DNA from 3 places in the Bacillus thuringiensis genome. Region 1 is predicted to be linked to each of the others. Evidence: riboswitches for the same ligand, from Rfam matches in the RefSeq annotation. Region 1 holds a riboswitch; each other region holds the start of a gene.

Region 1 (3,277 bases):
ACAAACCTTTATTTTAAAAGGTTTGTGCTTTTTTAATCAAACGTTTGTTTAAAATTTTGGGCAGTCCATTTCTCCATGTAGCACTTAAAATACTACACGTCCTTCCTTACAAACTTCTCTTTACTTCTTCAGCTAATTTTCTCGTACTTTCATACGCCGATTCAGCTAAACTAATTGCTGAAATAACTGAAACACCTTCCGCACCCGCCTCTATAACTGCCGCTGTATTTTCAATTGTAATCCCGCCAATACCAACGATTGGCACTGTAATTCCTTGTTCTCTAAAATAAGCTAATCCTTTCGTTCCTTGAACCGCTTTCGTATCTTTTTTCGTACTCGTTGGGAAAATAGGTCCAACGCCTAAATAATCTGCTCCATGTTCGATTGCAAAGCGTGCTTCTTCAATTGTATGAGCAGATACACCGATAATTTTATCTCCCATTTTTTCACGAACAGATGTAATTCCTTCATCATCTTGTCCTACATGAACACCATCTGCATCTAATTCAATGGCTAATTCTACATCATCATTTACAATGAAAGGAACACTATATTCCTTACAAAGAGTCTGCAATTCTTTTGCAAAACGCACTCTATCCTCTCCAATTAAAGAACCTTCCCCCTTTTCACGAAATTGAAAAAGTGTCACTCCACCATCTAACGCTTCTTTCAATACAGTTAAAGGATCCTTCGTGCAGTTATTGCTTCCCATAATAAAATACACTTGTAATAGGTTAGACATTTTCTTTGTTTCAATGCGCATCATGTGTTTCATCCCCCTTACTCTAACTCCTCAATCTTCCCATACTTCTCCATATCAGCTGAAGTTGTATTCGCTAATTGATTTAAAAATTCAATTTGGAAACTACCTGGCCCTTTTTCTACTGTTTTAGCAGCTGCCAGTTCTGCAGCTACACCATAAAACGTTAATGCGGCTACTGCTGCTTTTACATAATCTTTTTCAACTGCTACAAATGCTCCTATTACCGAAGTTAGTAAACACCCTGTTCCCGTAACTTTTGTTAAAATAGGATGACCATTTCGAATAAGAACAGTTCGCTCTCCATCTGTAACAACATCTTCTTTTCCAGTAATGACCGCAACTGTATTTAGTTCATCTGCTGCCTGCCTTGCAATACTTACAACATTTCCATTTCCAGTACCAGCGTCTACCCCTTTAATTTCCCATTTCTCATTAATAACGTTTGCTATTTCAGCCGCATTTCCGCGGATAATTGCTAAATCAATTTCAGCCGGAATATGTCTCGCAACTTCTGTTCGATACGAAGTTGCTCCTGCACCAACTGGATCAAATAGTACTGGCACATTGTTCACATTTGCTGATTTACCAGCGAGTAACATCGCTTCTACTTCCTCAGGACGAAGTGTCCCCATATTTAATACTAACGCTCCAGCAATGCTAGCCATTTCTGCTACTTCCTCTTTTGCATACGCCATTACAGGCGATGCCCCAAGTGCCAACAAACCGTTAGCAGTAAAATTTGTTACAACAACATTTGTAATATTATGAACTAACGGATTAGATTCTCTCACCAAATCCACTACTTTACTAATTTCTTTCATATTCATCCTTTTCATCTCCTAACTATAATGATGGGAGATACACAAAAAGACACTTTGCGCGTACGCAAAGTGCCTGAACATGTGCTTTTACACTCTCCCTACGCTGGCATTATCCAACAGGTTCAAATGGTCAATGACGGACTAGTAGTCATCCTCTCAGTTTGTATCCACAAACTCCCATGTGTTTCTTATTCATCTACTTCAAAGTCTACTCTTATTCTAGTAAAATAACAAGTTCTTTACTTTTCTATTTAATATAGGAGCAACTGATAAAGTGAAGGCTTTTACGGGCAGTTGTTCCCCCACCTAACTTATTTGCTTTCGTTGAATTTTGAGGTGGGGATCTTACTGCCCGTTAATGCGGGATAAAGTGAAACTTTAATCAGTGGGGGTTTTGTTCATTCCATTAAAAACAGCTCAAATATGGAGCGAAACTGAATCTCAAGAAGATGTATGCTATATTTAACTTATGGAAATTTGAAAGGATGTTTTTAATATGTCAAAAAGCGTTGTAATCGCTGAAAAACCTTCCGTTGCACGAGATATTGCTCGTGTACTGAAGTGTGATAAAAAAGGAAACGGCTATCTTGAGGGTAGTAAATATATTGTAACTTGGGCTTTAGGTCATCTCGTTACATTAGCAGATCCAGAAAGCTATGATGTGAAATATAAACAGTGGAATTTAGAAGATTTACCGATGCTACCGGAGCGTTTGAAATTAACGGTTATTAAACAAACTGGTAAACAATTTAATGCTGTAAAAAGTCAGCTACTTAGAAAAGATGTAAATGAAATTATTGTAGCAACAGACGCTGGACGTGAAGGGGAATTAGTCGCACGCTGGATTATCGATAAAGTTAAGCTAAATAAACCAATCAAACGTTTATGGATTTCTTCTGTAACCGATAAAGCAATTAAAGATGGTTTTGCAAATTTAAAACCAGGTAAAGCCTATGACAATTTATACGCTTCAGCAGTTGCACGTTCAGAAGCTGACTGGTATATCGGTCTTAATGCAACTCGCGCTTTAACAACTCGCTTTAATGCCCAGTTAAATTGCGGCCGTGTGCAAACTCCTACTGTTGCTATGATCGCTAGTCGTGAGGATGAAATAAAAAACTTCAAAGCACAAACTTACTACGGCATCGAAGCTCAAACAATGGAGAAACTCAAACTTACTTGGCAAGATACAAATGGCAATAGCCGTAGTTTTAATAAAGAAAAAATTGATGGTATTGTAAAAAGTTTAGATAAACAAAATGCTACTGTTGTGGAAATTGATAAGAAACAGAAGAAATCATTCTCTCCTGGTCTTTACGATTTAACTGAATTGCAACGTGATGCAAATAAAAAGTTCGGTTACTCTGCCAAAGAAACATTAAATATTATGCAGAAATTGTATGAACAGCATAAAGTGCTAACGTACCCTCGTACAGATTCACGCTACATTTCATCTGATATCGTTGGAACACTTCCAGAACGTCTAAAAGCATGTGGTGTTGGAGAATACCGTCCCTTCGCACATAAAGTATTACAAAAGCCTATCAAACCTAACAAATCATTTGTTGATGATAGTAAAGTAAGCGATCATCATGCGATTATTCCAACAGAAGGATACGTTAACTTCTCAGCATTCACAGATAAAGAACGCAAAATTTATGATTTAGTTGTAAAACGTTTCTTAGCTGTTTTA
Region 2 (3,277 bases), 710 kb from region 1:
AAGGAATATTTTTCTAAGTATTATGATGTTTCAATTAATTATATTAGAGATAAAAACTCAGTTGACTATTTGGTAGTTCCCAAACCGTGTCCAGCTTTCGATAATGAAAATAATCTTCCAATAATTGAAGTACCAGCAATCTTATTTATGGAAAAGAATTTTGAAAAAATAAAGACTTATATAGACAATTATTTTTCTAATAACTCATAAAGAAAATAAAAGTACAGTAAAAAGAAGTCCGATAAAAAACGAGTGGTGTAGAATATTTCTATTAATCATTCGTTTTTTATTATATTTACATATATTTTTTAAAAGAGGATTATAGACGTTCTGAAAAAAATTAATTATAACAAGAACGGTGTTCGTGCTACTATCTACGGTTATTTTTTGTACTAAGTCCCCCTTTAACTAACAAGATAACAAAAAATTAACATATTAAGGAAATAATGTTACGATAAATGTAAGAGATTTCTCTTTGAGTTTTAGCTCTGAATAATAAAGATAGTTAAATCACTAAATGGAGGAGCAGGTCAATTTTGTTCCTTGTATAGTAAATTGTTACCTATCTCTATTGCAGGTTGTATGGCAGGTAACAGTAGCAGTTGTAGCGAAATGCAGCAGAGACAAAGGCTCTTTGTCAAACGGGACTGATGAATGTATTTAGCAAGTAAAAAATGGTTCTTTCCGGAGTTAGTTGAAAAGTCTCATTCTCTCCAAAAGTAGAATCTTTGTCCGCAATGTGGAGAATTTGTATCGACCATACATGATTCTTTTAATAAGCTTTAACTTGTTTATGCTCCCTTCGGCAAGACCATTATTATTCTCATAAGTTACCGCATTTCTGACAGCTTCAATATCCCGGGCTAATCCATTCGTAAAGCTCTTAAACTCTTGTATATTAGTATTCTTAATTTTTTTAATACAATGGTCGAGATTCTCAACACTCTTTGTGGTGAAGATGTTTTTAAACTCCCATGTTAAGTTATAAACTATTTTTACAATAGGGTGTTCTTCGTAATTATTGTTGGTATTATGACGTATGTGCAGGCATATTATTTAACGTGGATGATTCCATAAACAACAAAAGAAATAAACTTTGCATTTTTCAGATTATCGTGTATGATGGGAAAGTATTGAAAATTAAATCAGTGATAAACTAGGGGTGCCTAACGTATGCGTAGGCTGAGAGAGAAGCGCGTGAACTTCTTAACCCTTTGGACCTGATCTGGCTCGTACCAGCGTAGGGAAGTTAACGGCTTTACATAATGATGTCTTTATGAGCCAGGTCCTTATTTTTTTATGGACCTGGCTCTTTTTATTTTGGCATGCGCTGGCCATATCTCGTCCTTGTCACGAACAGGGGGGCAACAAAATTTATGAAACAATCTGTTTCAGCTGAGCAAATTGAATTGAAATCGAGTTTACCAGGGAGTAAAAAAGTATATGTGAATGGACCACGAGAAGGTATGAAAGTGCCGATGCGTGAGATTGAACAAAGCGAAACGAATGGCGTTCCAAATCCGCCAATCCGTGTGTATGATACGAGCGGTCCTTATACAGATCCTGCGTATAAGGTCGAGTTGGAAAAAGGTATTCCAACACCGCGCCACTCTTGGATTATGGGGCGTGGTGATGTAGAAGCATACGAAGGGCGCGAAGTGAAACCAGAGGATGACGGTGTGAAAGTGGCTTCGAAGCATACATCTGTTTTCCCGCAAATGGATCGCCAGCCGCTTAGAGCGAAGCAAGGTGCAAACGTTACGCAAATGCACTATGCACGTAATGGCATTATTACGTCTGAGATGGAATATGTTGCGATTCGTGAAGGTGTAGAGCCGGAGTTTGTTCGTAAGGAAATCGCGGAAGGCCGTGCCATTTTACCAGCGAATATTAACCATCCGGAAGCAGAGCCGATGATTATTGGGCGTAACTTCCACGTGAAGGTCAATGCAAATATCGGAAACTCTGCTGTATCTTCTTCTATTGCAGAAGAAGTAGAGAAGATGACGTGGGCAACGCGCTGGGGTGCGGATACGATTATGGATTTATCTACAGGTAAAAACATTCATACGACGCGTGAGTGGATTATTCGTAACGCGCCTGTACCAGTTGGGACTGTACCGATCTATCAAGCGCTGGAAAAAGTAAACGGAATTGCAGAAGATTTAACGTGGGAAGTATATCGTGATACGTTAATTGAGCAAGCTGAGCAAGGCGTGGATTACTTTACGATTCACGCTGGTGTATTGCTTCGTTACATTCCAATCACGGCAAAGCGTACGACAGGTATCGTTTCACGTGGTGGTTCGATTATGGCACAGTGGTGTTTATTCCACCATAAAGAAAACTTCCTATACACTCATTTTGAAGAGATTTGTGAAATTATGAAGCAGTATGATGTTTCGTTCTCTCTCGGAGATGGATTACGTCCAGGTTCGATTGCAGATGCAAATGACGAAGCACAGTTTTCTGAGCTTGAAACACTTGGTGAATTAACCAAAATTGCTTGGAAACATGATGTGCAAGTTATGATCGAAGGACCTGGACACGTACCGATGCACTTAATTAAAGAGAATATGGAGAAAGAACTTGATATTTGTCAGGGCGCGCCGTTTTACACACTTGGGCCACTAACGACAGATATTGCACCAGGTTATGACCATATTACATCGGCAATTGGAGCTGCGATGATCGGTTGGTTTGGAACGGCGATGCTTTGTTATGTAACGCCGAAAGAACATTTAGGTTTACCGAATAAAGATGATGTACGCACGGGTGTTATTACGTACAAAATTGCAGCGCATGCGGCTGATCTTGCAAAAGGGCATAAAACGGCTCATCAGCGTGATGATGCACTTTCAAAAGCACGTTTCGAATTTCGTTGGCGCGATCAATTTAATTTATCTTTAGATCCTGAACGTGCGATGGAATATCACGATGAAACATTGCCAGCAGAAGGTGCGAAAACGGCTCATTTCTGCTCCATGTGTGGACCGAAGTTTTGTAGTATGAGAATTTCACATGATATTCGTGAATATGCGAAAGAAAATGATTTAGAAACGACAGAAGCAATTGAAAAAGGGATGAAAGAGAAAGCGAAAGAATTTAAAGACACTGGTAGTCATTTATACCAATAACACGTTACACCTCTTTACTTGATTGATCACACTGTAGTACCTAACTTAAATATAGAAGAAGCCCGCTTTGCTAAGACGGTAGCAAAGCGGGCTTCTGTCGTTTATCCCGCTATTTGTGGGCAGTAAGACCCCCCCTCAAA
Region 3 (3,277 bases), 2.1 Mb from region 1:
GGAATTACCCATTTAATATCTGCTGCTGTTTCAAGATATGTTTGGAAATAGCTGATTGTAAAATTAATGATTCCTAAAAATACAAACAATGATAAACCAAATCGAATTAATTTCTTATTTGTAAACATATAACACCTCTCAAAATTCATTGGATATTCCTGCTTTTACTTCTTTATTTTTCCATATCTCTATATTTGATTTTAACACAAAAAGAACTCAAAAAAACACAATATGCATATTTGCATATTGTGTTAACAGCACTTCATGGTAATTTAGAAATTCCTGCAAAGAAAAAACAACTCCGTTACAGCTAACAGTGCGGGTTTCTTTTCTTATTTAACTTCATACCTCCAAGCTTTACGTTCAAGGTAAAATTTCATCTCATTACGTTGTGCATCTGAAGTTAGCTTAGTAACATATCCGTTTTATTGTAAAATATATGTGACAGTAGTTTATCCATTTAATGCGTAGACAATTAAACTAGCTAACTTATCGATATGCCATTTCAGCATTTCCTCAGCACTATCGACTTTGCGCAAATTTGATAAGAAATATATATAGATAGATATTATCCATACCTATCTATAACATTACATCTATTCTTCATCCAATTACATCTTTTACGTCTGTATCCACTGGCCATTTTTCTAATGTATAAGCCATTTCCCAAAATGAATATTCATATTGACTGCTAATAATAAAATGCTGTTTCATACGCTTGCGGTCTGCCTCTGTTACTTTTTCAGCGATAGTATCTAAACGTGTAATTTGTTCTTCAACTAGCGTACGGAACCAATCAGATCCATAAGCAGAAATCCATTCGTTATAAATTGGCTCTTCCGGCTGGCACTCTTTTAAGCGTTCACCAATTTCATAATACAACCAATAGCAAGGTAAAATTGCTGCAATGATATCTCCTAAATGTCCTTCATACGCAGCACGATACATATGTGAAGTATACGCATATGCAGTTGGTGCAGGAATAAAATTATCTTTTTCTTCTTTTGTTATCCCTAGCTTTTTAGCAAAATTCTCATGTAAAGATAACTCTGCCTCATATGTATTTTGAGCATGATGTGCCATACGAGCTGTCGTCTCTAATTCAAGAGCTTTTGCAGCTCCTAAAGTTTGTACTTTAGCAAAATGACTCAAATAATATGAATCTTGAAGCACATAATAGCGAAAACTAGCTAAATCTAACGTTCCTTCACCAAGTTTTTTTACAAAAGGATGGTTAAAACTCGCTTCCCAAATTGAATCTACTTCTTTACGTAATGATTGTGAAAAAGTCATTAAAATCCCTCCAATAATGTATAAAATATAAGTATTTATCCACAATTATTAAAGCTGTAAAATAAAAAAACTTTCTTTACAGGCGTAAAGAAAGTGAAATTGACAGTATTTATTTACTCATTAAATAGCAACGTCTTTCCCACTTCCCTACGCTGGCATTAACCAGATCAGGTACTAAGAGTCTCAAAATCACATTTGATCTCAGCCTATAAAAGGCCCCCCTAGTGGATAAATATTTTGTTTTTATAATGTATTCATCATAGCATACTTCGTGAAACTGTCAAAAGAATTCGTTATATAACTATCTTAAAAACCTTCTTCTTTTCTCACTTTTAATGATGTTTCAATAATCATATCTAATAGTTTACTATAACTAATTCCCGCTGCTTCTGCACTTTTTGGCAATAAACTTGATTGTGTCATCCCTGGTAATGTATTAATTTCCATTACATATGGAATTCCGTCCTTCACCATCATATCAACTCTTGCATAAACACTACATTTTAATGCTTTATAACAAGCAAGTGATGCTTTATTTACACGTTCATTAATTTCTGCTGGAAGTTCGATAACTTCCTCAACTGTACTAGTATCATCATATTTTGCATTGTAATCAAAGAACTCGGCTGCATGTCGAATTGAAACTATAGGTAACTGTTTTCCATCCAGAATGGAACATGTAATTTCATCACCTTTTATATACTTCTCAATTACTACTTCAGAATCCCATTCGAATACAGTTTCTAGCATTGAGATCAATTCATTTTTATTGTAAACGATTTTCACCCCGACACTCGATCCGCCAGAGTTTGGTTTTACCACTAATGGAAATCCTAACTTATCTAACTCATCAAGATTTAGATCCTCCATTTTTGTAAGTTCAATCCAATCTGGTGTTTCTACACCTTCATAACGTAAAATCTTTTTCGAAATATTTTTGTCCATACATATACTGCTAGATAACATATTGCTTCCGCTATAAGGAATCCCTAAACTCTCCAGTGTTCCTTGAACTGTCCCATCTTCTCCGTATTTTCCATGTAATGCGAGCAATGCAAAATCAATGTCTTTCGCTTTTTCAATTAAATCCATTTTTTCGTTTAATGTAATTGGAACTATTTCATACTTACTTTTATCTAAATGTGCGATCATTTCATTTCCAGTCATAATTGATACTTGCTTTTCAGACGATACCCCGCCCATAATAACGCCAATTCTCATTCCCTCAACTCCAAATTTCATTTTTTATTGTATCACCAATTATTTTGATTCCCCGAACTATTTCTTCTTCTTTCAAGCGTGAAAATCCTAATCGGAAAGTATTCGTTCCTTCTTCACCAGAGTAAAAAACATCTCCAGGTGAAAACGTAACGCCTTTCTCATAACACTTTTGTAAAAGTGTGCGAGCATTCATATGCTCTTCTAGCTCTATAAATAAATGAAGTCCACCATCTCCAGTCATTCTTTTGAAAGGAATGTACTGGTTACATGCCCCGACAGCTAAATCATATTTTTTCTTATAAACAGATCTTGCCTTTTTTAAATATTTTTCAAAATATCCCTCATGTAAATATTGAAACAGAACAGCTTGATCTAACGTAGATGTGTGAATCGTTCTTGCTCTTTTTACGCTTTCTAAATAATGAATCAGCTCTTTATCTGCAATAATCCAGCCTACACGTAAACCAGGGAAAAGTACCTTTGAAAAGCTACTAATATAAATCACATTATTGCCAGCTCCAGCAAACGTTAATAATGGAGCTAAATGTGAACCTGAATAACGTAATTCTTCATTAAATCCGTCCTCTATAATAGGAACCTTGTATTTTGAGAATAATCTCATCAATTCCGTTCTTTTCTCTGAACTCGTAACAATACCAGTTGGATTATGATAAGAAGGAATTAAATATGCAAAATCAAAATCTTTTTCACGCAAGCTTTTTTCAACTTCATTCGTATCAATACCATCCTCATTCATATCAAT

The links. A riboswitch is a leader RNA that binds a small molecule or an ion and turns the genes downstream of it on or off. The one in region 1 is predicted to bind thiamine pyrophosphate.
Positions count from the first base shown of each region.
Region 2: it holds a riboswitch for thiamine pyrophosphate, as region 1 does, so the genes downstream of both, thiC (phosphomethylpyrimidine synthase ThiC) here and thiM (hydroxyethylthiazole kinase) in region 1, are expected to answer to the same signal.
Region 3: it holds a riboswitch for thiamine pyrophosphate, as region 1 does, so the genes downstream of both, tenA (thiaminase II) here and thiM (hydroxyethylthiazole kinase) in region 1, are expected to answer to the same signal.

Region 1 covers NZ_CP012099.1:415,189-418,465, reverse strand. The annotation lists gene thiE (thiamine phosphate synthase) at 107-766, opposite strand; gene thiM (hydroxyethylthiazole kinase) at 781-1,590, opposite strand; TPP riboswitch at 1,663-1,775, opposite strand; gene topB (DNA topoisomerase III) at 2,081-3,277, shown strand, end outside.
Region 2 covers NZ_CP012099.1:5,001,463-5,004,739, reverse strand. The annotation lists gene AC241_RS25915 (hypothetical protein) at 1-210, shown strand, start outside; gene AC241_RS33420 (transposase) at 691-960, opposite strand; partial or broken gene AC241_RS36050 (L-lactate permease) at 1,006-1,077, shown strand; TPP riboswitch at 1,149-1,264, shown strand; gene thiC (phosphomethylpyrimidine synthase ThiC) at 1,377-3,137, shown strand.
Region 3 covers NZ_CP012099.1:2,485,949-2,489,225, reverse strand. The annotation lists gene AC241_RS12790 (DUF3937 family protein) at 1-149, opposite strand, end outside; gene tenA (thiaminase II) at 604-1,293, opposite strand; TPP riboswitch at 1,421-1,526, opposite strand; gene AC241_RS12780 (D-alanine--D-alanine ligase) at 1,600-2,514, opposite strand; gene pdxR (MocR-like pyridoxine biosynthesis transcription factor PdxR) at 2,519-3,277, opposite strand, start outside.